DNA from 3 places in the Streptomyces sp. NPDC101490 genome. Region 3 is predicted to be linked to each of the others. Evidence: riboswitches for the same ligand, from Rfam matches in the RefSeq annotation. Region 3 holds a riboswitch; each other region holds the start of a gene.

Region 1 (10,160 bases), on a different contig from region 3:
CGGTTGCCCGGCCCGGTGTGGTCCCGGCGGGGCGGCCCGGGGCCGTCGGGCGGCTGCTGGTCGCGACCGCGAGGGCCTCCGCGAGGCCGCCCATCTCGACGTGCACGACGACGACCGGCTTGGCGGGGACGGGCGCGGAGGCGACGGCCTCGCGCAGGGCCGCGGCGAGGACCTCGCCGTCGCCGAACTCGGGGGCCCCGTCCTCCCCCACCCAGGGGATCGCGGTGACGACGACCGCGTCCGAGGTCTCGTCAGCGAGCGCCGCCGCGAGCGCGTCGCGGAAGTCGGCGGGCACCGCTCCCGTGGTCAGGTCGAGCGGCCGCAGGGGCCGCAGCCCCTCCGTGAGGCAGGCGTCGTACGTGAGGAGGCCGAGCGACTCGGAGTTGCCGAGGATCGTGACCCGGGGCCCGGCGGGCAGTGGCTGGGCGGCGAGCAGCAGTCCGGCGTCCACCAGTTCGGTGACGGTGTCGACCCGGATGACGCCCGCCTGGCGGAGCAGCGCGGAGACCGTGGCGTGGGGTATGCGGGTGACGGGGACCCGGTGGCCGGGCGGGGCGCTGCCGCTGTGCCGGGCGCCCTTGACGACGACGACCGGTTTGACGGCGGCGGTGCGGCGGGCGAGCCGGGTGAACTTCCTGGGGTTGCCGATGGACTCCAGGTAGAGGAGGACGACATCGGTGCCGGGATCGTCGTACCCGTACTGGAGGAAGTCGTTGCCGGAGACGTCGGCGCGGTTGCCGGCCGAGATGAAGGAGGAGAGGCCCGCGCCGCGCCGGTGCAGCCCGGCGAGGAGCGCGATGCCGATGGCGCCCGACTGGGTGAAGAGCCCGATGCGTCCGGCGGCGGGCATCTGCGGGGCGAGGGAGGCGTCGAGGCGGACGTCGGCGGCGGTGTTGATGATCCCGAAGGCGTTGGGGCCGATGATCCGCATCCCGTACGAGCGGGCCTGCCGGACCAGGGCGCGCTGCCGCTCGCGTCCGTCCGGCCCGCTCTCGGCGTAACCGGCGGAGAGGACGACGAGACCGCGGACGCCGTGTTCGCCGCAGTCCGCGACGACCTCCGGCACCCGTTCGGCGGGCACCGCGACGATCGCCAGGTCGACGGGTTCGCCGATGGCGCCGACGGAGGGGTGGGCGGGGACGCCGTCGAGCGAGCCGGGCCCGGTGAGCGCGGCGTTGACCGCGTACACCCGTCCGGTGAATCCGGTGCCCAGGAGGTTGCGGAGCACCGTCCGGCCGACGCCGCCGGGTGTCCGGCCGACGCCGACGACGGCGACGGAGCGGGGGGTGAGGAGGCGCTGTACGGAGCGGGCCTCGGCCCGCTGCTCGCGGGCGCGCTGCACGGCGAGGGAGCGGTCGGTCGGTTCGAGGTCGAGGTGGAGCCGTACGGAGCCGTCCTCGAAGCTGCGCTTCTGGGTGTAGCCCGCGTCCGTGAACACCTTGATCATCTTGGTGTTGGCGGGGAGCACCTCGGCGGCGAAGCGTCTGATGTCGCGTTCGCGGGCGACGGCCGCGATGTGTTCGAGCAGGGCGGAGGCGACCCCGCGTCCCTGGTGGGCGTCCTGGACGAGGAAGGCGACCTCCGCCTCGTCGGCGGGGCCGGAGGCGGGCAGTCCCCGGTCGTCGATGCGGTCGTAGCGCACGGTGGCGATGAACTCGCCGCCCACCGTCGCCGCGAGGCCCACCCGGTCCACGAAGTCGTGATGGGTGAAGCGGTGGACGTCCTTGGCGGAGAGCCTCGGGTAGGGGGCGAAGAAGCGGTAGTACTTGGACTCGTCCGAGACCTGCTCGTAGAAGCTGACCAGCCGGTCGGCGTCGTCGGCGGTGATGGGCCGGATGCGCGCGGTGCCCCCGTCGCGGAGCACCACGTCCGCTTCCCAGTGGTCGGGGTAGCTGTGGTCCGGGGGCCCCGGACGCGCCGGTGGTGTCGGCCGGTCCGCCGCTTCCGACTGCTCCGACGCGCTGTGCATGGGCTCAGCCTACGGCCGCGACACGCCGGTGGCACGGGTCGCGCGGCGGGGGGCGGCCGTGCAAGGTGGGGAACGCGCCGGACACCGCACGAAGGGCCGAAAGACCGGTCCGATCCGGGCCCAAGGTCGGTGCGTGCGTGGAACAACCCGTGAGAGACTGGTCTAGACAACCGCTTGAGACTTGAAGGGCAACACCATGGCTGAGCGCCGCGTCAACGTCGGCTGGGCCGAGGGCCTGCACGCCCGTCCCGCGTCCATCTTCGTCCGTGCCGCCACGGCTTCCGGCGTTCCGGTGACGATCGCCAAGTCCGACGGCAGCCCCGTGAACGCCGCCTCCATGCTCGCGGTGCTCGGTCTGGGCGCGCAGGGCGGCGAGGAGATCGTCCTGGCTTCCGAGGCCGAGGGCGCCGAGGCCGCGCTCGAGCGCCTGGCGAAGCTGGTCGCCGAGGGTCTGGACGAGCTCCCCGAGACCGTCTGACCCGGGTCAGCACCCCGTACGACGAGAGGCCGTGCCCGCCGGAGATCCGGTGGACACGGCCTCTCGCGTCGTCCCGGTCCCCCGTGTCGTCCCGGCCTCTCGCGTCGTCCCGGTCCCTCGCGTCGTCCCGACACCTCGCGTGCCCCGGATCTCGTACGGTCGGGCTCTCGCATCTGAAAGGCGGCGCCGGGCCCGGCGGAGACCGGCGGGTCGAACAGCACGGGCGAAACTCGGAACACGGGCCGACGCACCCGGAACACCCGGAAGACGGCGGGCCCGGAACTCCGGGAGAACCCACTCGGCAAATCCCCGGCACGGAATTCCCCGGACGGAATTCCTCTCCCTTTTGTAGGGCGCCCGCGTTAATTCCGGGCACTCGCCGTGTTGACGGCATGTTGCGAAACCCTCACACGTCCCCGGTCCGGCCGCTTGAGCCGGTGCAGCGGACGCGAGCGCTCCGCGTGCAGGGCCGTCAGCGTCCGTGCCCGTTCGGCGTCCCCGCGCGCCACCGCGTCCACGATCGCGCCGTACGCGTCCCAGGTCTCCACCGGCCGGTCCGGCCCGTCGACCAGGTACATCCAGGCGATCTTGTGCCGGAGCTGGGTCAGCAGCGTCGTCAGCGGCGGACTGCCGGACGTCTGTGCGAGCGTCTCGTGGAACCAGCCCCCGAGCGCGCGCAGATCCTCGACCTGGCCGTGCGCGGCCCGCTCACGCCCCAGCCTCACCAGCCCCCTGAGCACCTTGAGGTGGGCCTCCGTACGCCGCTGGGCGGCCCGGGCGGCCCCCAGCGGTTCGAGCAGCGCCCGCATGTCGAGCAGATCGGCGGCCTCCCGCTCGGTGGGCTCGGCGACCTGCGCGCCCGCGTGTCTGCGGGTGACGACGAAGCCCTCCGACTCCAGGGTGCGCAGGGCCTCGCGGACCGGGACGCGGGAGACCCCGTACCGGCGGGCGAGCTGGTCCTCGGTGAGCCGGCTCCCCCGCCCGAAGACCCCGGAAACGATGTCGTCCCGGATCGCCGTGCACACCGAGTGCGCGGGAATGCGCATGTCCGACCTCCGCCTTGGTCGCTTCGAGAGAATCCGAGCGGCGCTTTTCTCGCGCACTCTCCGCGACTCTATTGCAGTACGCCGGAATTTCCGATGCCCCATCGGAACATGCCGACCGGAGCGGCCAAGGGAAAAGCCCCGGCTCTGTACGAGCCGGGGCTTTTGCGACGTGCGGCCCGGACGCGTCCTGGCGGTCGCGGCACGGGTGTCCGGGTCAGACCTGGACGCCCCGGGCGCGCAGATACGAGACCGGGCTGACGTCGGAGCCGTACTCGGCGCTGGTGCGCGCCTCGAAGTGGAGGTGGGGGCCGGTCGAGTTGCCGGACGAACCGGAGACGCCGATCCGCTGGCCCGGCTCGACGGTCTGGCCGATGTGGACGTCGATGGAGGCCAGGTGGCCGTACTGGGTGTACGTGCCGTCGTGCATCCGGATGACGATGTTGTTGCCGTACGCGCCGCCCCAGCCCGCCTCGACGACGGTGCCGGAGCCGACGGAGACGACCGTGCTGCCGTAGGCGGCGTGGAAGTCGATGCCGGAGTGGCTGCCGGAGGACCACAGGGAGCCGCCGGTCTTGTAGCCGGTCGACACGTAGGTCCCGGCGACGGGGAGCTGGAAGGAGGCCAGACGGCGTCGCTCGGCGTCGCGGGCGGCCCGCTCCTCGGCCTCGCGGATCTCCTTGGCGCGGGCCTCGGCCTTGCGCTTCGCCTCGGCCTGCGCCTTCGCCTTGGCGACGGCCTCGAAGGCCTGTCGCTCCTGGGCGGCGGCCTGGGCGTTGAGGCGGTCCACCAGGGACTCCTCGGTGATCACCCGGGTGAGGCCGGTGTCCTCGGGGGAACGGGGCTCCGCGTCGGCGGCGAGCGCCGGGGAGGCGAGGGTTCCGATGACGCCGGTGGTGGCGAGCGTCGCCGCTCCGGCGAAGCCCGCGCCGCGGCGCGCCGTCCGGCTCGGAGCACGGTGCTTCCCGGTGGCACGGGTGAACGCCATGAAGTGGCTGGTCCTTTCCTTCCTTCTCGCCTACCGGGTTAGCTGACGGGTTCGGAGCAGGAAGGTCTCCTACGGACCCCTCCGCACGGCGAAGGCGTCCGATTCACCCCAGGGACTACGTGTGGGTCCCCGGCTCCCCAGGCTCGCGCCTGACGGGGACTCGGCGATGACTGTCCGATGCCGCGGGTGCGGCGGGTGCAACTGACGAACAGCCGCACCGACGCTATGCGGATCGTCTGTCGATCACCAACTGGATGCGATTTTTGTAAGACTTACCACAGGGCATACAGTCACTCTTTCCATCAATACGGACAAAAAGAGAGCCCCGATGGGCGTGCCATCGGGGTTCTCCTTGCCGGATCGGCGGCTTGAGCGGGCCGGAATCAGCCCGTCACGACCGTCACTTCACCGATGCCGAGCGCCCGCACGGGCTCCGCGATCACCGCCGCGTCGCCCACCAGCACGGTGACGAGCCGGTCCACCGGGAACGCGCTGACCACCGCGGCCGTCGCCTCGACGGTGCCGGTCTCGGCGAGCCGCGCGTACAACTGGGCCTGGTAGTCGTCCGGGAGGTGCTGCTCGACCTGGTCGGCGAGCGTCCCGGCGACCGAGGCGGCCGTCTCGTACCGGAGCGGCGCCACCCCCACCAGGTTCTGCACGGCCGTCTCGCGCTCCGCGTCGGTGAGCCCCTCTGCGGCCAGCGTCCGCAGCACCTTCCACAGGTCTTCGAGGGCCGGGCCGGTGTTGGGGGTGTCCACGGAACCGCTGATGCCGAGCATCGAGGCGCCGTTGCCCCCGGCGTCGGAGCGGAGCACCTGCCCGAAGGCCCGCACGCCGTACGTGTAGCCCTTCTCCTCGCGCAGGACCCGGTCGAGCCGCGAGGTGAGCGTGCCACCGAGGCAGTACGCGCCCAGCACCTGGGCGGGCCAGACGCGCGCGTGCCGGTCGGGACCGATCCGGCCGATCAGCAACTGGGTCTGGACGGCGCCGGGACGGTCGACGACGACGACCCGTCCGGTGTCGTCGGCGGTGATCGGCGGCATCGGCAGCGGCTCCGCCCGCTCGCCGGTCCAGGCGCCCAGGGTCTCGGCGAGGACCTTGTCCAGGTCGATGCCGGTCAGGTCGCCGACGACCACGGCGGTGGCGGTCGCGGGCCGGACGTGCGCCTCGTAGAAGGCGCGGACGGCGGCGGCGTCGATCCCCTCGACGGTCTCCTCGGTGCCCTGGCGCGGCCGGGACAGCCGGGACTCGGCCGGGAACAGCTCCTTGGAGAGCTGCTTCGCGGCGCGACGGCCCGGGTTGGCCGACTCGTGCGGGATCTCGTCCAGCCGGTTGCGCACCAGCCGCTCGACCTCGGTGTCCAGGAACGCCGGGGCGATCAGCGCCTCGGAGAGCAGCCCCAGCGCCTTGGCCAGCCGGGAGACGGGAACCTCCAGGGAGACCCGTACGCCCGGGTGGTCCGCGTGCGCGTCCAGCGTGGCGCCGCAGCGCTCCAGCTCGGCCGCGAACTCCTCGGGGCCGTGCTGGTCGGTGCCCTCGGAGAGCGCGCGGGCCATGATGGTCGCGACGCCGTCGAGACCGGCCGGCTCGGCGTCCAGCGGGGCGGGCAGGAAGACCTCCACGGCCACCACCTGCTGACCGGGACGGTGGCTGGTGAGCAGCGTCAGACCGTTGTCCAGGGTGCTGCGGTCCGGGGCCGGGAAGGCCCAGGGCCGGGCCTCGCCGGGGGCGGGCTGGGGGTGGAAGTCCATGCTCGTCAAAGACGCGGCAGCGTCGGTCACTGGTCCGCCCCCTCTTCCTCGTCGCTGTCGCCCTGTTCGGTCGCCAGGGGCTCGTAGACCAGTACCGCGCGGTTGTCGGGGCGCAGGACGGCCGCGGCGGCGGCCCGGACCTCCTCGGCCGTGACGTCGAGGACGCGGTCCACCGCCGTCAGGGCGAGCTGCGGGTCACCGAAGAGCACCGCGAAGCGGCACAGTTCGTCGGCGCGGCCCGCTACGGTGCCGAGCCGGTCCAGCCACTCGCGCTCCAACTGGGCCTGGGCGCGCTCCATCTCCTCGGGCGTCGGGCCCTCGGCGGCGAACCGGGCCAGCTCCTCGTCGACGGCCGCCTCGATCTGCGGGACCTCGACGCCCCCGGAGGTCTTGACGTCCAGCCAGCCGAGGGAGGGGGCACCGGCGAGCCGCAGCAGGCCGAAGCCCGCGGCGACGGCCGTGCGGTCGCGCCGGACCAGCCGGTTGTGCAGCCGCGAGGACTCGCCGCCGCCGAGCACGGTCAGGGCCAGGTCGGCCGCGTCGCACGCGCGCGTGCCGTCGTGCGGCAGCCGGTAGGCGGCCATCAGCGCGCGCGCCGGGACCTCCTCCTCGACGACCTCGCGCAGCTGCTCGCCGATGACCTCGGGCAGCGAGCCGTCGCGCGGCGGCCGCTTGCCGTCGTGGGACGGGATCGAGCCGAAGTACTTCTCGATCCAGGCGAGGGTCCGCTCCGGGTCGATGTCGCCGACGACGGACAGCACCGCGTTGTTCGGGGCGTAGTACGTGCGGAAGAAGTTCCGCGCGTCCTCCAGGGTGGCCGCGTCCAGGTCGGCCATGGAGCCGATCGGCGTGTGGTGGTACGGGTGGCCCTCCGGGTACGCGAGGGCGATCAGCTTCTCGAAGGCCGTGCCGTACGGCACGTTGTCGTAGCGCTGGCGGCGCTCGTTCTTGACGACGTCCCGCTGGTTCTCCATGGACTCGTCGTCCAGGGCGGCGAGCAGCGAGCCCATGCGGTCGGCCTCCAGCCAGAGCGCGAGCTCCAGCTGGTGGGTGGGCATGGTCTCGAAGTAGTTGGTGCGCTCGAAGCTCGTCGTGCCGTTGAGCGAACCGCCCGCGCCCTGCACCAGCTCGAAGTGCCCGTTGCCGTGGACCTGCTTCGAGCCCTGGAACATGAGGTGCTCGAAGAGGTGGGCGAGGCCCGTACGGCCCTCGACCTCGTGGCGCGAGCCGACGTCGTACCAGAGGCAGACCGCGGCGACCGGGGTCAGGTGGTCCTCGGACAGCACCACGCGCAGACCGTTCGGCAGCCGGTGCTCGGTCGCTGTCAGGCCGCCGGAGCCGGCCTCGGCCGTGGCCGTGTGACCCATGGGCATGTACGTCCCTTCGATCGCGATGTGAAAAGGTCCTGCCACTGTATGCAAGCGCGCCGACACCTGGCGAAGTTCCCGCCCGTTCGAGATGTCCCTCGTCCGGGTCGCGGTCGGCGTTGTCGGTGGCACGGTCCACAATGGTCCGCGTCAGATCAACCTTGTTGGTGAAGGAGCCGCAGCCGCGATGGCCCGCCGCAGCACGAAGACACCGCCGCCGGACGACACGTTCGAGGAGCGAATCCTCGACATCGACGTCGTCGACGAGATGCAGGGCTCCTTCCTCGAGTACGCGTACTCGGTGATCTACTCGCGCGCCCTGCCCGACGCCCGCGACGGCATGAAGCCCGTTCAGCGCCGCATCGTCTTCCAGATGAACGAGATGGGGCTCAGGCCCGAGCGCGGCTTCGTCAAGTGCGCCCGGGTCGTCGGCGAGGTGATGGGCAAGCTGCATCCGCACGGCGACTCGTCCATCTACGACGCCATGGTCCGCATGGCACAGCCCTTCTCCATGCGGCTGCCCCTCGTCGACGGCCACGGGAACTTCGGTTCCCTCGGCAACGACGACCCGCCGGCCGCCATGCGGTACACCGAGTCGCGGATGGCGCCCGCCGCACTCCTGATGACCGAGTCCATCGACGAGGACACGGTCGACTTCAGCCCGAACTACGACGGGCAGGAGCAGGAGCCGGTCGCCCTGCCCGCCGCCTATCCGAACCTGCTGGTCAACGGGGCTTCGGGAATCGCGGTCGGCATGGCGACGAACATGCCCCCGCACAATCTCGGTGAGGTCGTCGCCGCCGCCCGTCACCTGATCCGCCACCCCGGCGCCGACCTTGAGACGCTGATGCGTTTCGTGCCCGGCCCCGACCTGCCGACCGGCGGCCGGATCGTCGGCCTGTCCGGCATCAAGGACGCGTACGAGACGGGCCGCGGGACCTTCAAGATCCGCGCCACGACCAGCGTGGAGACCGTCACGGCGCGCCGCAAGGGCATCGTCGTGACCGAACTGCCCTTCACGGTCGGCCCCGAGAAGGTCATCTCCAAGATCAAGGACCTGGTCGGCTCCAAGAGGCTCCAGGGCATCGCGGACGTCAAGGACCTCACCGACCGCACCCACGGCCTCCGTCTCGTCATCGAGATCAAGAACGGCTTCGTGCCGGAGGCCGTCCTCGAACAGCTCTACAAGCTGACGCCGATGGAGGAGTCCTTCGGCATCAACAACGTGGCGCTGGTCGACGGACAGCCCCTCACCCTCGGCCTCAAGGAACTCCTGGAGGTCTACCTCGACCACCGCTTCGAGGTGGTCCGGCGGCGCTCCGAGTTCCGTCGCGGCAAGAAGCGCGACCGGCTCCACCTGGTGGAGGGCCTGCTCGTCGCGCTCCTCGGCATCGACGAGGTCATCCGGCTGATCCGGGAGAGCGAGAACTCGGCGCAGGCCAAGGAGCGCCTGATGGAGCGCTTCTCGCTGAGCGAGACCCAGACGCAGTACATCCTGGACACCCCGCTGCGCCGTCTCACCAAGTTCGACCGCATCGAGCTGGAGTCCGAGCGCGACCGGCTCAACGGCGAGATCGACGAGCTGACCGGGATCCTCGACTCCGACGCGGAGCTGCGCAAGCTGGTCTCGGCGGAACTGGCCTCGGTCACCAAGAAGTTCGCCACGGACCGGCGTACGGTCCTGCTCGAATCGGCCGGTGCCCCGGTCACGGCGGTGTCCCTGGAGGTCGCGGACGACCCGTGCCGGGTGCTGCTGTCCTCCACCGGGCTCCTGGCGCGCACGGCGACGGCGGAGCTGCCGCCCGTGGACCCGGACGCGGCCCGCGCCAAGCACGACCTGATCCTGTCGTCGGTCGCCGCCACCCAGCGCGGCGACATCGGCGCGGTGACCTCGGCCGGGCGGCTGCTGCGGCTCTCGGTGATCGATCTGCCGAGGCTGCCGGACACGGCGGCCACCCCGAACCTGGCGGGCGGCGCTCCGCTCTCCGAGTTCCTGTCCCTGGCGGCGGACGAGACCGTGGTCTGCCTCACCACGCTCGACGAGTCCTCGCAGGGCCTCGCCCTCGGCACGCTCCAGGGCGTGGTCAAGCGGGTGGTCCCGGACTATCCGGCCAACAAGGACGAGCTGGAGGTCATCACCCTCAAGGACGGTGACCGGATCGTCGGCGCGGCCGAGCTGCGGACCGGCGAGGAGGACCTGGTGTTCATCACCTCCGACGCCCAGTTGCTGCGCTACCCGGCCGCGCAGGTACGGCCGCAGGGCCGCCCGGCCGGTGGCATGGCGGGGGTCAAGCTGACCGCGGGCGCGGACGTGATCGCGTTCTCCGCCGTCGATCCGGCGGCGGAGGCCGTGGTCTTCACCGTCGCGGGCGCCACGGGAACCCTGGACTCCTCGGCGGGTACGTCGGCGAAGCTGACGCCCTTCGACCAGTACCCGCGCAAGGGCCGCGCGACCGGCGGCGTGCGCTGCCAGCGCTTCCTCAAGGGCGAGGACCTGCTGATCCTGGCCTGGGCGGGCGCCACCCCGGCCCGTGCCGCGCAGAAGAGCGGCGCCCCGGTGGAGC
Region 2 (10,160 bases), on a different contig from region 3:
TCGTGCCCCACGGCGTTCCAGCCACGGGCCAGTGCCCGGGCGACGTTTCCTGTTCCGAGAATTCCTAAGCGCATGCCCACCACGCTAGGACCCGCCCACCGGACCACGGATCGGCCGCGGGTCCCCTCCGGGGGGTCCGCACGCCGTAGGTCCCGGGACCTACGGCGTGTTTCGAAAGTCCCGCCTGCCTGGCGACGCCTGGCACGCACGCTCGCCGCGTTGTCGGGATCACCCCGATACATCCAGTATCGGGGCGACCCTCCGCCTTGCGATCGCACGCACCAGACGCCGCCAGGCCTGCCCTCCGGGCAGACGACGCTCCTTTTGAAACACGCCCCAGTGGCGCTCTGCCGACCGGCGGAGTTCATCTCCGAGGTGCTCGCGCGGCTGGATCGACAGACCCCTGCGACCATCGCGGCCGGGCGGGGATGGTGAAACGCCCGACCGTGCCGTGCTGCCTCTTCTAGGGTGGGTGGATGATTCCTGATTTCGTCTCAGATCTACGGAAAGCGGTTGGTCCTGACCAACTGCTCTGGCTGCCGGGAGTGGTCGCGGTCGTCCGTGACGAGCGGCGGCGGGTGCTTCTGCAGCGCCGTTCCGCAGGCGGGGCGTGGACGCCGCTGAGCGGGATCGTGGAGCCGGGCGAGCCTCCGGCCGCAGCCGTGGCACGAGAGGTGGAGGAGGAGACCGGGGTGCGGGTGGTGGTGGAGCGCCTGGCGGCGGTGACGCACTCCCCGCCGGTACGCCACGGCAACGGCGACCGGGCGCAGTACTTCGAGGTCGTCTTCGCCTGCCGTCCGGCGGACGGGGGACAGGAGCCCCGGGTCTGCGACGACGAGTCGGCGGAGGTCGCCTGGTTCCCGCTGGACGCTCTGCCTCCGATGAGCGAGCGGATGCGGGAGGTCATCGCGCTCGTCCAGAAGGACGAACCCGCCGCCTGGTTCACGCCCGCGCCGTGACCGCACTCCGCCGTCCCTGCCCGGCGCCGGGGCGGGACGGTATGGGGCTCACAGGCCCGGCACCCCGGCCGAGGCACGGCACCGTTCACCACCGACGCGATGACCCGGGCCTTCGGCCCCGCTGTCATCGCGGACGGCCGGGCCCCGGGCCGGGGCGCGCGGTGCGGGCGGCCGGGTTGTGCCAGAGGGGAGGCGGTGGGCCGAGGAGGCGGTCGGCGGGGGTGTGGGGGCGGACGGCGAAGGGGCTCACCGGCGGCAGGACGTCGTGGTGGATGCGGTCGGGAGCGGTGCCCAGCTCCACGAGGACCTCGACGACCTCCGTGATGAAGCCGGGCGGCCCGGCGAGGTACACGTCGTGCGCGGACCAGTGGACGCAGGACCGGAGCGACTGGACGAGCCGCTCGGTCGCCTGGTCCTTGGGGTGGCCGGGCGCGGAGGTGATGTAGGTGACGCTCAGCCCGTCGAGCCGGGCGGCCAGCCGCTCCACGTCCCGGCGCCCGTACAGGTGCTCCTTCGCGCGCGCCACGACGAACAGCCGCCCCTTCAGGGCCGGTTCACGCTCGACCGCCTCGGACAGGAGGGCCTTCACCGGCGCCCAGCCGGTGCCCGCGCAGATGTAGGCGCGCTGTCCGCCCGGTTCCGTCCGGGCGACGAGGTCGCCGTCGGGAGTCCCCAGCCGCAGCACCCCGCCGGGCGCCGTGCCGTGCACGAGCGCCGTGCTCATCACCCCGCCGGGGACCCGGCTCACATGCAGTTCCACGGTGCCGTCCGGGCGGGGCGCGTCGGCGAGGGAGTAGGTGCGCCAGACGCGGGGGACGCGGGGCGAGGCGACGCTGACGTACTGACCGGGCAGGAAGGGCAGGGGCTGCCGGGGCCGCAGGGTGAGGACGGCCAGGTCGGGGCCGTGCCGCTCGTGCCGGACGACGTCCGCGTCCCACCAGGCCGGCTCGCCCGCCGCCACGGCCTCGTCGGCGCCCGCCAGCATCAGTTCGGCCAGGTGCGCGTACGCCTCCGTCCAGGCCTTCTCGGCCTCCGTGGTCCAGGCGGCTCCCGCCACATGGGCGAACGCGGCGAGCAGGCTGGTGCCGACCGAGGCGTAGAGGGCGGGGGTGGCGAGGAACCTGCGGTGGTCGCGGCCCAGGCGCCCCAGGTACGCGGGGAGGTCCGGGTCCTCCAGACGCTCCACCAGATGCGTGAGCGCGGCGAAGAGCCGGTCGCGCTGGGGCCGCATGTCCCCGGGGAACAGCTCGCGCAGGGACGGCTCCTGCCGGAAGAGATGCGCGTAGAAGTAGGTGACGGCGTGCTCGGCCCGTCTCTCGACGACCGCGAACGTGCTCCTGAGCATCTGAGGGTCCACTGTCAGGAATGTAGGGCACCCGTCCGGCCCGTCCTCACGGAATCTCCACACCCGGATCCGGCGGAACCTGCCTGTACGGTCGGGGGGTGAGCACCACCCCCGGCCCAGCCCCCGCCTCCCGCCCCGCCCCCGGAGAAGTCCCCGGCGCCCCGACCTGCCCGGTCTCCGGGCCCGCGCCCGAGCTCTTCACCTGGGAGTTCGCCAGCGACCCCTACCCCGCGTACGCCTGGCTCAGGACGCACGCGCCGGTGCACCGCACGACCCTCCCGAGCGGGGTCGAGGCCTGGCTGGTGACCCGCTACGCCGACGCCCGGCAGGCCCTCGCGGACCAGCGGCTCTCCAAGAACCCGGCGCACCACGCCGAGTCCCCGCACGCGAAGGGGAAGACGGGCATCCCGGGCGAGCGCAAGGCCGAGCTGATGACCCATCTGCTCAACATCGACCCGCCGGACCACACCCGGCTGCGCAGGCTCGTCTCGAAGGCGTTCACCCCGCGCCGGGTCGCCGAGTTCGCCCCGCGCGTGCAGGAGCTGACCGACCGGCTCATCGACTCCTTCGTGGAACGGGGGAGCGCGGACCTCATCCACGAGTTCGCCTTCCCGCTGCCCATCTACGCCATCTGCGACCTGCTCGGGGTGCCCGAGGAGGACCAGGACGACTTCCGGGACTGGGCCGGGATGATGATCCGGCACGGCGGCGGGCCGCGCGGCGGGGTCGCGCGGTCGGTGAAGAAGATGCGCGGCTATCTCGCGGAGCTGATCCACCGCAAGCGCGAGGAGCCCGGGGACGACCTCATCTCGGGTCTCATCCGGGCCTCCGACCACGGTGAGCACCTCACCGAGAACGAGGCCGCCGCGATGGCCTTCATCCTGCTCTTCGCCGGCTTCGAGACCACTGTCAATCTGGTAGGTAACGGACTTTACGCACTTCTCCGGCATCCGGAGCAGCGCGCCCGGCTCCAGGACTCGATCGCCGCCGGGGAGACCGGACTCCTGGAGACCGGGATCGAGGAGCTGCTGCGGTACGACGGGCCGGTGGAGATGGCCACCTGGCGGTACGCGACCCGGCCGCTGACGATCGGCGGGCAGGAGATCCCGGCGGGCGACCCGGTGCTGGTGGTCCTCGCCGCCGCCGACCGGGACCCCGAGCGGTTCGACGGGCCGGACGTCCTCGACCTCGCCCGGCGCGACAACCAGCACCTCGGATACGGGCACGGCATCCACTACTGCCTGGGCGCGCCGCTCGCCCGGCTCGAAGGGCAGACGGCCCTGGCGACCCTGCTGACCCGTCTCCCGGACCTGCGGCTCGCCGCCGATCCGGCCGAACTGCGGTGGCGCGGCGGGCTCATCATGCGGGGGCTGCGCACCCTTCCGGTGGAGTTCTCTCCGGCCGCACCCCTCCACGGATCTGATGGGGTATCAGAAATGTGATCTTCGCGTGATCGCGGGTGCATCGACTTGTGATGAGCGTTCGAATACGGCTACGTTCCCCGACAACTCAGTTCGACCACCCCAGTTGTCACGCGAAAGGCGCTCCTATGCGTTCCGGGAACGGACGACACCGCCGCCCCCGTCAGGCCCCCGCCATCGTCGTCGCCGCGGGGGTGACCGGGTCCGCCATGGCGCTTCCCCTGCTCGCCACCGGCTCGGCGTCCGCCGCCGACGCCGCCACCTGGGACCGGGTCGCCGAGTGCGAGTCCGGCGGCCAGTGGAGCGCCAACCTCGGCAACGACCTGTACGGCGGCCTCCAGTTCACCCAGGACAGCTGGGAGCGGCACGGCGGTCTCGCCTACGCGCCCAGCCCCGACCTGGCCAGCCGTGCCCAGCAGATCGCGGTGGCCGAGAAGGCCCTCGCCAAGGGCTCCACCGCGTGGGCCACCTGCGCGCCGATCGCGGGACTCGTCAACGACGGGGCCCGGCCGAAGGTGGACCCGGGCCCCGCGGACCTCCCGAAGCCCTCCGGCGGCCCCGTCGCCGAGTCGAACCGTACGACGGGCCCGTCGTCCTCCAGCGCGGCGGAGAAGTCCCGGAGCGCGGCGGGAAGGACCGCCGAGGCGCGCACGGCCACGGCGGCGCCCACGGGCCCCGCGGCGCCTTCGACGGGCGCGCCGGTGACGGGGGCTCCGGTCGACCCGACGGCGCCCGTCTCCCCGGTGGCCCCCGACCCCGGCACCACCGCGCCCGACGGATCGGTCACACCGGGCACGTCCGGCGAGCCGACGACCGGTGCTCCGTCCACGGGCTCGGGCAAGCACCGGGGCGACGCAGCCGCGGAGGAAACCGGCAATTCGGGCGAAACTTCTGAAACCGGCCGCCATGCGGCACCGGGTGACGGTCTCTCCGGGGAGACCGCCGCGAAGTCCGTGACCGACGCCTCCAAGGGCTCGGACGGAACGGACAGTCAGGGCACTTCGGGCGCGTACACGGTGAAGGCGGGCGACAGCCTGTCCGACATCGCACAGCAGAACGAGCTGCCCGGAGGCTGGACCGCGCTCTATGACGCCAACCGGAAGACGGTCGGTACCGACCCGGACCTCATCCTTCCTGGTCAGAGCCTTGACCTGACGGAGGGTCCGACCGCGCAGGCGGAGTGATTCGGGGTCATATGTCCGGTTCTGGGCAAGTGAGACATGGGTCTCTTCGCCCCAACTGGCGTGTCACGTCTGCAAACTTTGCTCCCGTCACCTCTCACCTGCGCAAACCCCCCCCGCCGGAAGGCAAGGAGGGCCGGAATGTCCGTCATTCGCCTCTTTGAACTTCCGGTGGGTCTGTGTCTACGGTCATCACCGCTCGCCACCGCGGGCCCCGTCGACCGAAACGCCGAATCCTGCCGTCGGTCGTCGGGAACAGTCGTCGCGCAAGCGCCGAAGGCAGGAGCGGGGGACCCAAGGTAAGTGCCGGCCCCGGCCGTCGAGACAGACGGCCGACGACCGGCTTGGGGTGAAGTCGCGTGCTGGGACACGCGGCCGGGCAACTCATTGGCCCGAACCCGACAGCTCACCTCGCAGGCGTCGGTGAGGAGAATCTCCATGCTGTTTTCCGGTAAGGGCAAACACCGCCGTCCCTCCAAGGCCACCCAGGTCGTCACGCTCGTCGGCGTCACCGGTGTCGCCGTCGCCGCCCCGCTGATGACCGCGGGCACCGCCTCGGCCGCCACGGCCTCCGAGTGGGACCGCGTCGCCCAGTGCGAGTCCGGCGGCAACTGGTCCATCAACACGGGCAACGGCTACTACGGCGGCCTCCAGTTCTCGGCCTCCACCTGGGCCGCGTACGGCGGCACCGCCTACGCCTCGACCGCCAACCAGGCGTCGAAGTCCCAGCAGATCGCCATCGCCGAGAAGGTCCTCGCGGGCCAGGGCAAGGGCGCGTGGCCGAGCTGCGGCGTGGGCCTCTCCCGTGCCTCCTACGACGGCGGCGCCGCCGAGAGCACCCCCAAGACCGTCACCCAGCAGCCGAAGCAGCAGCCGAAGCAGCAGCGGTCGGCCGAGCAGCCGACGACCCGCAGCGAGCAGCGCCAGACCCCGAAGAAGGTCACGCAGCAGGCCGCGCCGAAGGCGACCGTCACCACCCCGACCGGCAAGAAGGTCGAGAAGGGCGACGGCGAGTACAAGGTCGTGGCCGGCGACTCCCTCAGCGGCATCGCCCAGGCGCACGGCGTCAAGGGCGGCTGGGCCAAGCTCTTCGAGCTGAACAAGGACGTCGTCGACCAGGCCGACCTGATCTACCCGGGCCAGCAGCTCCACCTCAAGTGAGCCCGGCGGTCCGTACGGGTCCGGTGGCCCGTACGGCACCGACGACCCTCCCGCGGTGACCACCCCGGCCCGGCGCGCCTCCCCCCGTGCGCGCCGGGCCGGGGTTTCCGCCGTCCGGGGCCTCCCGCTCCTCTTTCTCTTTGCTCTTACGGGTCACGGGCGCGGTCACGGGCGGAGGCGCGGGCGCCGACGCGCGTCAGGGACGGAACTCCGGGTGCGGGCGGATTCCCCGCCACGAACGGGACTCCCCCTCCCCTCTCCCGGCGCGCCCCCGCCGTGTGCGGACACCCCGCCACGGGCCGGGTCCCCGCCACGTACGGATTCCCCTCCTCCGCCCGGATTCCCCGCCGCGGGCGGACCCGCCGTCCTCGCGCCCCGAGGACGGTGGACCCGGCGTTTTCGGGAGACTTCATGGTTACTGTCCAGTAGATCCGGGGTCTTTCGCCCCTGAATGCATGCCCTTGGGCCCTTTTTCGTCCCAGGGGGCGGGCGCCCGGCTGGCCGGAGCCTCCGAGCCGGTTAGGCTCTTGACGCAAGGCCAAGCCGACCCTGCGCCGACCTTGCGTCACATCCAGCGTCACATCCCATAAGGAGATGCTCGTGCCGTCCATCGACGTCGTCGTAGCCCGGGAAATCCTGGACTCCCGAGGCAACCCCACCGTCGAGGTCGAGGTCGGCCTCGACGACGGCAGCACCGGCCGTGCTGCCGTTCCGTCCGGAGCCTCCACCGGTGCGTTCGAGGCCCTTGAGCTTCGCGACGGTGACCCCAACCGCTACCAGGGCAAGGGCGTCGAGAAGGCCGTCCTCGCCGTGATCGAGCAGATCGGCCCGGAGCTCGTCGGCTACGACGCCACCGAGCAGCGTCTGATCGACCAGGCCATGTTCGACCTGGACGCCACCCCGGACAAGTCGTCGCTCGGCGCCAACGCCATCCTCGGCGTCTCCCTCGCCGTCGCGCACGCCGCCTCCGAGGCCAGCGACCTCCCGCTCTTCCGCTACCTCGGCGGCCCGAACGCGCACCTGCTGCCCGTTCCGATGATGAACATCCTCAACGGTGGGTCGCACGCCGACTCCAACGTCGACATCCAGGAGTTCATGATCGCCCCGATCGGCGCGGAGTCCTTCTCCGAGGCCCTCCGCTGGGGCACCGAGGTCTACCACACGCTCAAGGGCGTCCTGAAGCGCAAGGGCCTCTCCACCGGCCTCGGCGACGAGGGCGGCTTCGCGCCGAACCTCGACTCCAACCGTGCCGCGCTGGACCTGATCCTCGAAGCGATCAAGGAAGCCGGTTACGCCCCCGGCAAGGACATCGCGCTCGCCCTCGACGTCGCCGCCTCCGAGTTCTACAACGACGGCAAGTACGAGTTCGAGGGCAAGTCCCTCTCCGCCGCCGAGCTGACCGAGTACTACGAGGAGCTGGTCGCGGCCTACCCGCTGGTCTCCATCGAGGACCCGCTCTTCGAGGACGACTGGGCCGGCTGGAAGGTCCTCACCGACAAGCTGGGCACCAAGGTCCAGATCGTCGGCGACGACCTCTTCGTCACCAACCCGGAGCGCCTGGCCCGTGGCATCGAGGAGGGCTCCGCGAACGCCCTGCTCGTCAAGGTCAACCAGATCGGCTCGCTGACCGAGACCCTCGACGCCGTCGAGCTCGCCCAGCGCAGCGGCTTCAAGTGCATGATGTCGCACCGCTCCGGCGAGACCGAGGACGTCACCATCGCCGACCTCGCCGTCGCCACCAACTGCGGCCAGATCAAGACCGGCGCCCCGGCCCGCTCCGAGCGCGTCGCCAAGTACAACCAGCTGCTGCGCATCGAGGAGATCCTCGACGACGCCGCCGTCTACGCCGGCCGCAGCGCCTTCCCGCGCTTCAAGGGCTGACGGAGTCGCACCCGGTAGTTCCGTCCGTCCCCGCACCCGGTCCCGTACCGTGTGCGGGGACGTACGCGTGAACAGGGGAGGCGACACGACATGGCCGCGAAGAACCGGGACCGGTTCTCCACCGCGACCCGGATCAGGCTGCTCGGCGAGCAGACCGCCGCCCGTGTCTACCGCTCCCAGACCCGCCGCCAGGCCCGCCGCTCCCGGCTCACCGGCCGCGCGGCCTTCCTCGCCCTCGTCGTCTGCTCCCTCGTGGTGGCGCTCGCCTACCCCATGCGGAGCTACGTGTCCCAGCAGGGCGAGATCGCCGAGCAGCAGCGCAGGGCCGCCGAGGCGGCCCGGCGCGTCGAGGAACTCAGGGACGAGAAGGCCCGTCTCCAGGACCCGGCCTACGTCCGCCGCCTCGCCCGTGAGCACCTGCACTACCTGATGCCAGGCGAGACCGGCTTCACCGTGGACGACCCCGACGCGGAGCGACGGCCCCGCGCCGAGCAGGGCGCGGCCGACCGCCCCTGGTACGACAACCTCTGGGACGGCGTCGACCACGCCGACCGCCCCTGACCCTCCCCTCCCGTACGCGACACACGAGCAAGGCAGACATGGAAACGCCCCCTCCGCAGACCGCACGCACCGAGCCCACCGACGAGGACATCGCGGCCTTCGAGCTCCAGCTCGGCCGGCCGCCCCGCGGGCTGCGCGCCATCGCCCACCGCTGCCCCTGCGGTCGGCCCGACGTCGTCGAGACCGCGCCCCGGCTCCCCGACGGCACCCCCTTCCCCACCACGTACTACCTGACCTGCCCCCGGGCGGCCTCGGCCATCGGCACCCTGGAGGCCAACGGGGTCATGAAGGAGATGCAGGCCCGGCTCGCCACCGACCCGGAGCTGGCCGCCTCCTACCGTGCCGCGCACGAGGACTACCTCGCCCGCCGCGACGCCATCGAGGTCCTCGAAGGCTTCCCCAGCGCGGGCGGGATGCCCGACCGCGTCAAGTGCCTGCACGTCCTCGTCGGCCACTCGCTCGTCGCGGGCCCCGGCGTGAACCCCTTCGGCGACGAGGCCCTCGCCATGCTCCCCGAGTGGTGGGCCAAGGGCCCCTGCGTCACCCCGTGCGCCCCCGAGGAGGAGGACGGCCGGACCGCCGAGTCCTCCGACGGCGGGGAGACCAAGTGACCCGGGTCGCCGGAATCGACTGCGGCACGAACTCCATCCGGCTGCTCGTCGCCGACGTGGACCCCACGACGGGCGAGCTGATCGAGCTGGACCGGCGGATGACGATCGTCCGGCTCGGCCAGGACGTCGACCGCACGGGACGGCTCGCCCCCGAGGCGCTGGAGCGGACCTTCGCCGCCTGCCGGGAGTACGCGGCCGTCATCCGCGAGCTCGGCGCCGAGCGGCTCCGGTTCGTCGCCACCTCCGCCTCCCGCGACGCCGAGAACCGCGCGGACTTCGTGGCCGGGGTCGTGGAGATCCTGGGCGTCGAGCCCGAGGTCATCACCGGCGAGCAGGAGGCCGCGTTCTCCTTCGCCGGGGCCACCGGCGAGCTGCCCGCCGACCGGACGTACCTGGTGGTGGACATCGGCGGCGGCTCCACCGAGTTCGTCACCGGCGACCGGCACGTCGAGGCCGCCCGTTCCGTGGACATCGGCTGCGTCCGGCTCACCGAGCGGCACGTCCGGCACGACCCGCCGACCGCCGAGGAGGCCGAGGCGATCCGCGCCGACGTCCGCGCCGCCCTCGACCTGGCCGCCGAGACCGTCCCGATCGGCGACGCCGGGACCCTCGTCGGTCTCGCGGGCTCCGTCACCACGGTCGCCGCCATCGCCCTCGGCCTCCCCGAGTACGACTCCGCGAAGGTCCACCACTCCCGGATCTCCGCCGCCCAGGTGGCCGAGGTGACCGAGCGGCTGCTCGCCTCCACCCACGCCGAGCGGGCCGCGATCCCGGTGATCCACCCGGGCCGGGTGGACGTGATCGTCGCCGGTGCACTGGTGCTGAGGGAGATCGTGGAGCGGGTCGGGGCGCACGAGGTCGTCGTCAGCGAGCACGACATCCTCGATGGGATCGCCCTATCCGTGGCATAGCGGGCATCTATCGTCCCGTCCGACGACACGGCGTCGGGAAAGTTCGTGAACTTCTTCACAAGGAAAAGGGCCCTGGCGGCCCCTGAGGGGGGTCTTCAGGCCCTCCGGGGGGTGTCCCAGGGCCCTTTC
Region 3 (10,160 bases):
GGTTTCGAACCGGCCGTCCGGCTCCTCTTCCTCAACCAGCTCACCATCAACCTCGGCTTCTACATGCTCATGCCGTACCTCGCCGCGCACCTCGCGGACGGGCTCGGCATGGCGGCCTGGGCGGTCGGGCTGGTCCTCGGCGCCCGGAACCTCTCCCAGCAGGGGATGTTCCTGGTCGGCGGGGCGCTCGCCGACCGGTTCGGCTTCAAGCCGCTCATCGTGGCGGGCTGCGCGCTGCGGACGGCCGGGTTCGGGGCGCTCGCGTTCGCCCAGTCGCTGCCGATGCTGATCGCGGCCTCCCTGGCGACCGGCCTCGCGGGGGCCCTGTTCAACCCCGCCGTCCGTGCCTGCCTCGCGGCGGAGGCGGGCGAGGAGCGCCGGGTGGAGGCCTTCGCCCTGTTCAACGTCTACTACCAGGCGGGCATCCTGCTCGGGCCGCTCGTCGGGGTGGCCCTGACGGGGGTGTCGTTCCAGCTGACGTGCCTGGTGGCGGCGGTGCTGTTCGCCGTCCTGACCCTGGTGCAGCTCCGGTACATGCCCGTACGGGCCGGGAAGGACGCGCGGGGGACCGGGGACGGGGAAGGGCGGGGGCAGTTCCGCACGGTCCTCTCCCACCGGACCTTCTGGCTCTTCTCGCTCGCCATGACCGGCTCGTACGTGCTGTCCTTCCAGGTCTATCTGGCGCTGCCGCTCGCGGCGGGCGGGACCGGCCCCACGACGGCGCTCTTCGTCGTCTCGGCGCTGGTCGCGCTGGCCGGACAGCTGCGGATCACCGCCTGGTGCAAGCAGCGGCTGAGCCGGGAGCGGTGCCTGGTCCTCGGGCTCGCCCTGATGGGCGGGGCGTTCCTGCTCCCGGCGGCCCTGGGCCGGGGCCTGCCGGGGCTGCTGCTCTGCGCGGCGGTCCTGGCCGTGGCGAACGCGGTGCTCTACCCGTACGAGATGGACACCGTCGTCGCCCTGGCCAAGGGGCGCTGGGTGGCCACCCACTACGGGCTCTACAACACCGTGTGCGGGATCGGGATCACCCTGGGGAACCTGGGGACGGGCGCGCTGCTGGACGTGACCGGCTGGTCGGCGGTGCCGTGGCTGGCGCTGTGCGCGGTGGGTCTGGTGTGCGCGGCGGCGATGGCCCTGCTGTCACGCGGGGGACGGCTGGGAGTGTGAGGCGCCCGGACCCGTAGGGCCTGTACGGGCCTGTAGGACCCGTAGGGCCTGTAGGACTCGTAAGGCCCGTAGGGCCTGTAGGACTCGTAAGGCCCGTAAGGCCCGTAAGGCCCGTAGAACCCGTAAGGCCCGTGGAGTCCCTGAGGCCCCTTGGGGGCCTTGGGGGTTGAGCCGGTCCGCACCGCCCCTCCGTACGCCAGTCGGCCCCCGGGGGGTCGCCGCCCGGCCCGGCGGCGGCCACCCTGGGAGGGCGCGGTACGGGGCCGCGGCCGGTACGGACCGGGCAGGAGAGCACAGGTGGGGCACCCCCTGAGAGCGGTGGGCGGCGGACGGCGGGGCGACGACGGGCGTCCGTACGGGCGCGCCCGGCGGTTCATCCGCGCCCTGCCCCCGCTGATCATCCTGGGCGGGGCCGTCTACGACATCCTGACCCCGCCCGAGTACACGGCCGCGCCGCTGTTCTCCGCCGCCCCGCTGATCGCCGCGCCCTTCTTCTCCACCCTGACGACCCTGCTCACCGGGATCGCCGCCGTCCTGGCCTCCGTCGGGCTCCACCTCTACAACGACACCGCGGGCAGCATCCCGGCCCTCACCGAGACCCTGACCGTCGCCACGGTCTCCGCGCTCGCCCTCCTCATCAACCGGGTCGTGCGCCGCAGCGGCGAGCGGCTCGCCTCGGCGCGGGTCATCGCCGAGACCGTGCAGCGGGCCGTGCTCCCGACGCCCGCCGAGCGGATCGGGGGGCTCCAGTGCGCGGCCCGGTACGAGGCGGCGCACGCGGGCGCGTTCATCGGAGGCGACCTGTACGCCGTCCAGGACACCCCCTACGGGGTGCGGCTGGTGGTGGGGGACGTCCGGGGCAAGGGGCTGGAGGCGGTCGAGGCCGTCGCCGTGGTCATCGGGGCCTTCCGGGAGGCGGCCGAGCAGGAACGGAACCTGGAGGGCGTGGCCCGCCGTCTCGAAGGGGCGCTGGCCCGGGAGGGCACCCGGAGAGAGGGCATCGACGCCTTCGAGGGGTTCACCACCGCGGTCCTCGCCGAGATCCCGCGCGGTGACGGCGGCGGCGCCTTCGACGGTTTCGTTCGGACGGTCAACCGGGGGCATCCGCCGCCGCTGCTGCTGCACGGGGACGGGCGCCTCGACCTCCTGGAGCCGTCCGAGCCCGCGCTGCCCCTCGGCATGGGCGAGCTGGCGAGCTGGCCCGACCGGGCCGAGGCGCGGCCCTTCCCGCCGGGCGCGACCCTGCTCTTCTACACCGACGGCCTCTCGGAGGCGCGGAACGCGAAGGGCGTCTTCTACGACCCGGAGGCGCGCCTGCGGGGCCGGATCTTCCCGGGACCCGAGGAACTCCTCGACGCGCTGGTGGACGACGTACGGCTGCACACGGGCGGCGGATCGACGGACGACATGGCCCTGCTGGCGGTGAGCCGCCCGACGGCGGGGCAGCAGGCGCGGCGGCGGACGATACCCGTGGTGCCGCCGGGCAGACCCGGTCACCGGCCGTAGTCACCAGGTGTCGCTGCGATAACAATTGACACAACGTCAGATCTCGTCGGCCCTGCCGGTCTCCGCCGAAGCGCGGCCAACTCGCCCGATTCCCCCACATTCCTGTTAACGATCAAGAGGGACAGCTTGGAATCGAGCACCCCTGTCTATTAACGTTCGATAACGCAGCGCGGTCGTCCCAGCCGTCGCAAGAGGCGGCACCGTGCGCACGCGCCGAATCCCGAAAGGGAACCGGGGAACCACCACTTGGGGTGAATCGGGCCCTTCGCACCCGTGCGACCGGCCCGTAGGAGACCTTCCTGCTCCGAACCCGTCAGCTAACCCGGTAGGCGAGAAGGAAGGAAAGGAGCGCGCCCCCGTGGCGTCCCACACTCCCGTACCCGAAACCCCCTTCGACGCCTTCGGCGGTGGCTCGGCTCCCGCCGCCCCCGGGACCGAGTGGAACCCGACCGAGGACACCCTCCGCGCCCAGAACCGCTCCGGCGGCCGGCACCGGGTCGTCAAGCAGCGTTCCAACTTCGCCCGTTCCTCCACGGTCCTCGGCGTCGGCGTCATCGCCGCGGTCGGCGCGGGCGGCCTCGCCACCGCGCAGGAGAAGCCGAAGCTCGCGATATCCCTGCCGGACCTCCCGGACGCCCACGACCTCCCCCTCGTCGGCGACCTCCTTCCCGAGGAGAACCACGAGACGGTCCCCGTCGCCCGTGCCAACCCGCACCCGCTGACCGCCTCCTACGCCTCCCTCGACGAGAGGCCGGGCGCCACCGCCACCGCCGTATCGGCCGAGCGGACCGTCACGGCCGCGAGCGCCACCGGCGACGCGGGCGAGGCCCTGCGCGCCCGCATCCTCCAGCAGGCCGAGCAGCAGCAGGTCTCCGCCGACGCCGCCGAGAAGGCCGCCGCGGAGAAGGCGGCGGCCGACAAGGCGGCGGCGGAGGCGAAGGCCAAGGCCGAGGCCGCGAAGAAGGCGGCCGCCGAGGCCGAGGCGAAGGCGGCGGCCGAGGCGAAGGCCAAGGCGGAAGCAGCCGCCGAGGCGAAGGAGGAGGCCGAGCGCCTCGCCCGGCTCGCCGCGAGCTACTCGCTGCCGGTCTCCTCGTACACCCTCACCGCCACCTACCTGCAGTCCGGCTCGATGTGGTCCTCCGGCCAGCACACCGGCCTCGACTTCGCCGCCCCCACCGGGACCCCGGTCAAGGCGGTGCACGGCGGCACCATCAAGTCGGCGGGCTGGTCGGGCTCGTACGGCTACCGGATCGTCCTGGAACTGCCCGACGGCAGCGAGGTCTGGTACTGCCACCTCTCGTCCATGACGGTCGGCGCGGGCCAGTCCGTCGGCACCGGCGAGACCATCGGCCGCGTCGGCGCCACCGGCAACGTCACCGGCGCCCACCTCCACATGGAGGTCCACACCCCCGGCGGCGCGGGCGTCGACCCGGCCGCCTGGCTCCGCTCCAAGGGCCTGTCGCTCTGACCGCGCCCCCGTCCCGGAACACTCCGGGACGGGACCGGGTCCTCCCCTACGGGGCCGGAGCCTTCCCGTACGGGGCGGAGCCCAGCCCTGCGGATGCACCCTTACGGGGCTGGAGTCCTCCCGTACGGGGCCGGAGCTCACCCCTACGGAGCCCACCCCCTACGGGGCCGGAATACTCCGGGTGAGGCGGAAGTTGAGCGTCCCATGACTTCTCTCCGCCCGCTGGGCAGTTCCGACCTGCGCGTCTTCCCGCTCGCCCTCGGTGGCAACGTCTTCGGCTGGACCGCCGACGAAGCGCAGTCCTTCGCGGTCCTCGACGCCTACGCGGCGGCGGGCGGCAACTTCGTCGACTCGGCCGACGTCTACTCCGCCTGGGCCGAGGGCAACGAGGGCGGCGAGTCCGAGACGGTCATCGGCCGCTGGCTCGCCTCCCGGGGCAACCGCGACGACATCGTCGTCGCCACCAAGGTCGGCGCCCACCCGCGGTTCAAGGGCCTCTCCGCGGCCACCATCAAGGCGGGCGCCGAAGCCTCGCTGCGCCGCCTCGGCACCGACCGCGTCGACCTCTACTACACCCACTTCGACGACGAGACCGTCCCCGTGGAGGAGATCGTCACCGCCCTCGACCAGCTGGTGAAGGACGGCAAGGTGCGGGCCGTCGCCGCCTCCAACATCTCCCCCGAGCGGCTGCGGGCCTCCCTCGACTTCGCCGAGTCCGAGGGCCTCACCCGGTACGTGGCCCTCCAGCCGCACTACAACCTGGTCTCCCGCGACACCTACGAGGGCCCCCTCCTGGAGACCGTGGAGCGGGCCGGGCTCTCCGCCGTCCCGTACTACGGCCTCGCCGCGGGCTTCCTCACCGGCAAGTACCGCCCCGGCGCCACCGTCGACAGCGTCCGCGCCACCGGGGCGGGCGGGCACCTGGACACCGAGCGCGGCCGGGCCGTCCTCTCCGCGCTGGACACCGTCGCCGAGGCGCACGGCGCCGAACTGGCCACCGTCGCCCTCGCCTGGCTCGCCGCCCGCCCGACCGTCGCCGCCCCGATCGCCTCGGCGCGGACCGTCGAGCAGGTCCCGGCGCTGGTGGCCGCGGCCGGGCTCACCCTCTCGGAGACCGAGCTGAAGCTGCTCACGGAGGCGTCCGTCTGACCGGACGCGCGGAAGCCCCCGACCCGTCCGCCCGGGCCGGGGGCTTCCGCGTACCCCCGTCGGAGCGGGGCACGTGCCGTACCCCGTTCCGTCGCTCTCCCGCAAAGGTACGCGCGGCCGGAGCCTGGCGGTCCGTCCCACGGGGACGGGGACGTCCCGGGACGGGAGACGGGCGGTCAGCCCCGGTACGGGTTGTAGCCGTCGTAGTCCAGGTACTGCGGCGGCGACCAGGCCCGGCCGGTCGCCCGCGCCGCGTGGGTGAGCGCCGGGGACGCGATCTGCCGCCGCTGCCAGAGGTGGTGGAGCAGTTCCTGCTCGCGGGCGGCGAAATCGGGCCCGGCCGTCCCCCGCCGGGCCCGGTCCCGCAGGAACGCCAGGGCCGTGGCGAACGACTCGTACTCGCCGACGGTCCGCGCGGCCGGCGGCCCGTACGCGCGGGCGGCGAAGGAGCGGGCCAGCCGCCGCGCGCGCATCGAGGAGAGCGCCGAGGGCTCGGCGGGGGAGAGCCAGCCCGCCGCCGCGTACGCCGGGAGCTCCCCGGAGACCGTGCGCAGCTCCCGCTGCCGGCTCCACAGCGCGAGCCAGGTCAGCAGGGCGAAGACCGGGACCATCAGCACCCCGTACACCGCGAAGAACGCCATGGGGCCGCCGAAGGTGGCCGAGCCGTTCCACGCGGCGTGCAGTCCCATGGAGAGCAGCAGTCCGGTGAGCGGGAGCAGCACCTTCCGCAGCCGTCTTCCGCGCGGGGCGAGCGCGGCCAGTCCGAAGCCGATGCCGGTGAGCACCGTGAACAGCGGGTGCGCGAAGGGTGACATGACGACCCGGACGAAGAAGGTCGCGGCGGTCACCGAGCCCAGCCCGGCGGAGCCGAACGCCTGGTCCTCGCCGAAGGCGTTGCCGAGGTAGAGGATGTTCTCGGTGAACGCGAAGCCGGTCGCGGTGAACCCGGCGATCACGACTCCGTCGACGAGCCCGCCGAAGTTCCGCCGCCGGAGGAGGAAGAGCAGCAGGATCGCCACCGCCTTCGCGCTCTCCTCCACGACGGGCGCGACGACCGTCGCGCCGAGCGTGTCCGCCGAGTCGGGGTCGGCGGTGGCGGTCGCGATCCAGCGGACCGCGAAGGAGTTCGCCAGGATCGCGACGAGCGCGGCGGCGAAGGCGCCCCACGCGAACGCGAAGAGGAGGTTCTTCCAGGGACCCGGCTCGACCCGGTCGAGCCAGCGGAAGGCGGCCATGAGCAGGGGTACGGGAAGCACGGCGAGGCCCAGGCCGACGAGGAAGCCCTGGGTGCCGGTCTGTTCGCGGACGAGGGCCAGGATGACCAGGGCGCAGGTCGTGAGGACGGTGATGACCACGACGGCCCGGAACAGCCGGCTCCGCCAGAAGTCCCGGCGCGGCCGGTAGCGCCACTGGGACCGGTCGGCGGCGGCCGGGAAGGCCGGTTCCTCGGTGTCCCGGTGGGGGACGGGCGCGGCGGCCGCGGTGGCCTCCGCCAGGGCGTCCGCCGTGGCCTCCGCTGTGGTGGGGACGGGGTTCGACACGTCAGCGACCCTAACGACCGGTACCGACACAGGGCGAGGCGATTCCGCGCACAGGGTCACTTCGAGCGGGTGGCCGGGCGGGGCCGGTTCGGTGGTGGGGGCCGGGAGGGGGCCGGTGCCGGGCCCGGCCGATGGCGCCGGGGCCCGCCTCGGGCCCGCCTCGGTCCGGCCCCCCGGCCACGCCCCGGTCCGGCCCCGTCCGAGCCTCCGTCCGGCTACTTCCGGCGGAAGAGGACGTCGTGCACGACGTGGCCCTTGTCCAGGCCCTGGCCCTCGAAGCGGGTGACCGGTCGGAAGTCGGGACGGGGCGCGTACCCGCCGTCGTCCCGCGTGTTCTCGAAGTCGGGGTGCGCGGAGAGCACCTCCAGCATCTGCTCCGCGTACTCCTCCCAGTCCGTCGCGCAGTGCAGCACCGCGCCGGGCCTCATCCGGGTCGCGAGCAGGGTGAGGAACTCGGCCTGGATCAGCCGCCGCTTGTGGTGGCGGGCCTTGGGCCACGGGTCGGGGAAATAGACCCGGCAGCCGTCGAGGGCGTCCTTCTCCAGCATCTCGCGGAGCAGGATGATCGCGTCGCCGTTGGCGACCCGCACGTTCGTCAGGCCGTTCCGGTCGGCGAGGCCCAGCAGATTGCCCTGGCCGGGGGTGTGCACGTCCACGGCGAGGATGCCGGTGCCGGGGTCCGCCGCCGCCATCTGCGCGGTCGCCTCGCCCATGCCGAAGCCGATCTCCAGGACGACCGGGAGACCGTCGAACATCTCACCCAGGTCGAGGACCCGCTTGCCGTCGATGTCGAGACCCCAGTCGGGCCAGCGCTTCAGCATGGCCTCGGCCTGCCCGTAGGTGACACGGCTGCGGCGCGGCTGGAAGCTCCGGATGCGCCGCTCGTGGTGGGCGCCCGCGGGATCGGGCAGGGGGCCCTCGCCGGGGGCGAACATCCGGCTGCCCCGCCGCGCGGGCTGGACGGCTTCGGCGGGCGCGGCGGCGGGCTGCTGGGTGTTCTCTGGCTGCTCAGACACAATGCCCCGATTCTAACGGCGCGCCCGACGGCCCTCAGGCGCTCCGGGGCCTTACGGGTGGGGCCCCGGCAGGACGGCGGCGCGGCGGACGGACCCGGCCGTACGGTCCCGGAGCCCGGCCGGGCCCGTACCGCCGGGGGCGGCGGGTCCCCCGGGGGCGGTCCGGGACCGGTGGGTCACAGCAGGGCCAGCGCCCGGCCCGCCACCTCACGGCCGATCGGCAGCGAGGCGGTCGCCGCGGGCGAGGGCGCGTTCAGCACATGGACCGTACGGGCGGCCTCGCGGATCAGGAAGTCGTCGACGAGGGTCCCGTCCCGCAGCACCGCCTGGGCCCGCACGCCGGGTGCGGCCCGGCGCAGGTCGGACTCCTCGACGACCGGCAGCAGCCGTCGTACCGCCTCGGTGAAGGCGCGCTTCGACACCGACCTGCGCAGCTCACCCGCCCCGTATCTCCAGTGGGCGCGGGCGATGGCCCAGGAGCCGGGCCAGGCGAGGGTGCCGGCCAGTTCGCGGGGGCGGACGACGGACCAGCCGTATCCCTCGCGGGCGAGCGCCGGGACCGCGTTCGGCCCGATGTGGACGCCGCCGTCGATGCCCCGGGTCAGGTGCACCCCGAGGAAGGGGAACGCCGGATCGGGCACCGGATAGACCAGTCCGCGCACGAGGGACGGGTCGGTCAGTTCGTAGTACTCCCCCCGGAAGGGGACGATCCGCATCTCCGGGTCGTCGCCCGCGAGCCGGGCGATCCGGTCGCAGTGCAGCCCCGCGCAGTTCACCAGGACCCGCGCCCGGACGATCCGGCCGTCCGCCGTCCGGGCGGCGACGCCCCACGGGCGCCGGTCGATCCGGACGACCTCCGCCCCGTACGCGATCCGGGCGCCGGAGGACTCGGCGAGCCGCGCGGACACCGCCCCGTAGTCACAGATGCCGGTGGTCCCGACGTGGATCGCGGCCAGGCCCCGCACCCGGGGCTCGTACTCGCTGATCTGCGCCGGGCCCAGCTCGCGCACCGGAATGCCGTTCTCCCGGCCGCGCTGCACCAGTGAGTGCAGCCGGGGCAGCTCCTCGCGCCCGGTGGCGACGATGAGCTTCCCCGTCACCTCGTGCGGAATGTCCCACTCCGCGCAGAACTTGACCATCTCGGCCGCGCCCTCGACCGCGAAACGGGCCTTGAGCGAGCCCGGCCGGTAGTAGATCCCGCTGTGGATCACCCCGCTGTTGCGCCCGGTCTGGTGGCGCGCGAGGGCGTGCTCCTTCTCCAGGACGGTGACCCGGGTGCCGGGCGCGGCCCGCGTCAGCGCGTACGCCGTCGAGAGACCGACGATCCCGCCGCCGATCACCAGCACGTCACAGTCAAACACCAGCGCCACCTCCCACCCCCGATAGTGCACTGGCCCACTGACAACGCGGTTAAACGCCCGAGCCGTGGGACGCGGATCACGCCGGTGCGACGAGCAGCGGGCGGGCGCGCTCCCGCAGCTCCATGACGCGTGGTTCGTCCCCGTACGGTTCGAGCCGGTGCAGCAGGTCCCGTACGTACTCCGTGGTCCGTGCCGACGAGATCCTGCCCGCCACCTCCACCGCGCGCGTGCCCGCCGCGCAGGCGGCGTCCAGGTTGCCCGACTCCAGTTCGGCGACGGCGGAGACGATGAGGCGCAGCCCGTGCGAGCGGACGAACTCCTCGGTCGGCCGGGAGAGCGCCTGCTCGGTGAAGCGGCGGACCTCGCGGGGCATCCGCAGGTCGCGGTAGCACTCGGCCGCGTCGGCGCAGAACCGGTCGTACGAGTAGAAGCCCAGCCAGCTCGGGTCGCCGTCGCCGTCCCGGGAGCGCTCCAGCCAGCCCTCGGACGCCTTGAGCGCGGTGGCCGCGGCCGCCCCGTCACCCGCCTTGGCGTGCGCCCGTGCCTCGACCAGCCGGAAGAAGGACATGGTGCGGGCGGTGGCGAGCCCCCGGTTCCGTTCGAGGGCCGCCTGGGCGAGGTCCACGCCCTCGTCGGCGAAGCCCCGGTAGGTGGCCTGGAGGGACATGGACGCCAGGACGTAGCCGCCGAGGGGCACGTCGGCGGCGGCGCGGGCGAGCCGCAGGGCCTGGATGTAGTAGCGCTGGGCCGCCTCCTGCTGCCCGGTGTCGAAGGCCATCCAGCCGGCGAGCCGGGTCAGCTCGGCGGTCGCGCCGAAGAGGGCCCTGCCGACCTCGTCCGAGTACGAGCCGAGGAGCAGCGGGGCCGCGTCCACCCGTAAGCACTCCGGCACCATCGAGGAACGCCAGTCCCCGCCGCCGTACTTGGAGTCCCAGCGGCGGGCGTCCTCGGCCGC

The links. Region 3 has a riboswitch for cyclic di-AMP ahead of ACIRQY_RS13115 (M23 family metallopeptidase). Riboswitches for the same ligand answer to the same signal wherever they lie in the genome.
Region 1: linked by a shared signal. The riboswitch ahead of ACIRQY_RS11760 (M23 family metallopeptidase) and the one ahead of ACIRQY_RS13115 (M23 family metallopeptidase) in region 3 are both predicted to bind cyclic di-AMP.
Region 2: linked by a shared signal. The riboswitch ahead of ACIRQY_RS27330 (transglycosylase family protein) and the one ahead of ACIRQY_RS13115 (M23 family metallopeptidase) in region 3 are both predicted to bind cyclic di-AMP.

Annotation. Positions count from the first base shown of each region.
Region 1 covers NZ_JBIWNI010000004.1:130,987-141,146, reverse strand. The annotation lists gene ACIRQY_RS11775 (GNAT family N-acetyltransferase) at 1-1,969, opposite strand, end outside; gene ACIRQY_RS11770 (HPr family phosphocarrier protein) at 2,166-2,447, shown strand; gene ACIRQY_RS11765 (GntR family transcriptional regulator) at 2,810-3,493, opposite strand; gene ACIRQY_RS11760 (M23 family metallopeptidase) at 3,708-4,478, opposite strand; cyclic di-AMP (ydaO/yuaA leader) riboswitch at 4,491-4,654, opposite strand; gene ACIRQY_RS11755 (M16 family metallopeptidase) at 4,862-6,229, opposite strand; gene ACIRQY_RS11750 (pitrilysin family protein) at 6,256-7,602, opposite strand; gene ACIRQY_RS11745 (DNA topoisomerase (ATP-hydrolyzing) subunit A) at 7,784-10,160, shown strand, end outside.
Region 2 covers NZ_JBIWNI010000019.1:56,584-66,743, forward strand. The annotation lists gene ACIRQY_RS27305 (NADPH-dependent F420 reductase) at 1-413, opposite strand, end outside; gene ACIRQY_RS27310 (NUDIX hydrolase) at 477-959, shown strand; gene ACIRQY_RS27315 (globin domain-containing protein) at 1,084-2,304, opposite strand; gene ACIRQY_RS27320 (cytochrome P450) at 2,403-3,746, shown strand; gene ACIRQY_RS27325 (transglycosylase family protein) at 3,854-4,909, shown strand; cyclic di-AMP (ydaO/yuaA leader) riboswitch at 5,168-5,341, shown strand; gene ACIRQY_RS27330 (transglycosylase family protein) at 5,345-6,067, shown strand; gene eno (phosphopyruvate hydratase) at 6,662-7,948, shown strand; gene ACIRQY_RS27340 (septum formation initiator family protein) at 8,039-8,509, shown strand; gene ACIRQY_RS27345 (DUF501 domain-containing protein) at 8,548-9,120, shown strand; gene ACIRQY_RS27350 (exopolyphosphatase) at 9,117-10,031, shown strand.
Region 3 covers NZ_JBIWNI010000005.1:17,963-28,122, reverse strand. The annotation lists gene ACIRQY_RS13125 (MFS transporter) at 1-1,164, shown strand, start outside; gene ACIRQY_RS13120 (PP2C family protein-serine/threonine phosphatase) at 1,462-2,670, shown strand; cyclic di-AMP (ydaO/yuaA leader) riboswitch at 2,872-3,017, shown strand; gene ACIRQY_RS13115 (M23 family metallopeptidase) at 3,029-4,138, shown strand; gene ACIRQY_RS13110 (aldo/keto reductase) at 4,343-5,287, shown strand; gene ACIRQY_RS13105 (PrsW family intramembrane metalloprotease) at 5,464-6,828, opposite strand; gene trmB (tRNA (guanosine(46)-N7)-methyltransferase TrmB) at 7,044-7,763, opposite strand; gene lhgO (L-2-hydroxyglutarate oxidase) at 8,021-9,205, opposite strand; gene ACIRQY_RS13090 (MFS transporter) at 9,282-10,160, opposite strand, start outside.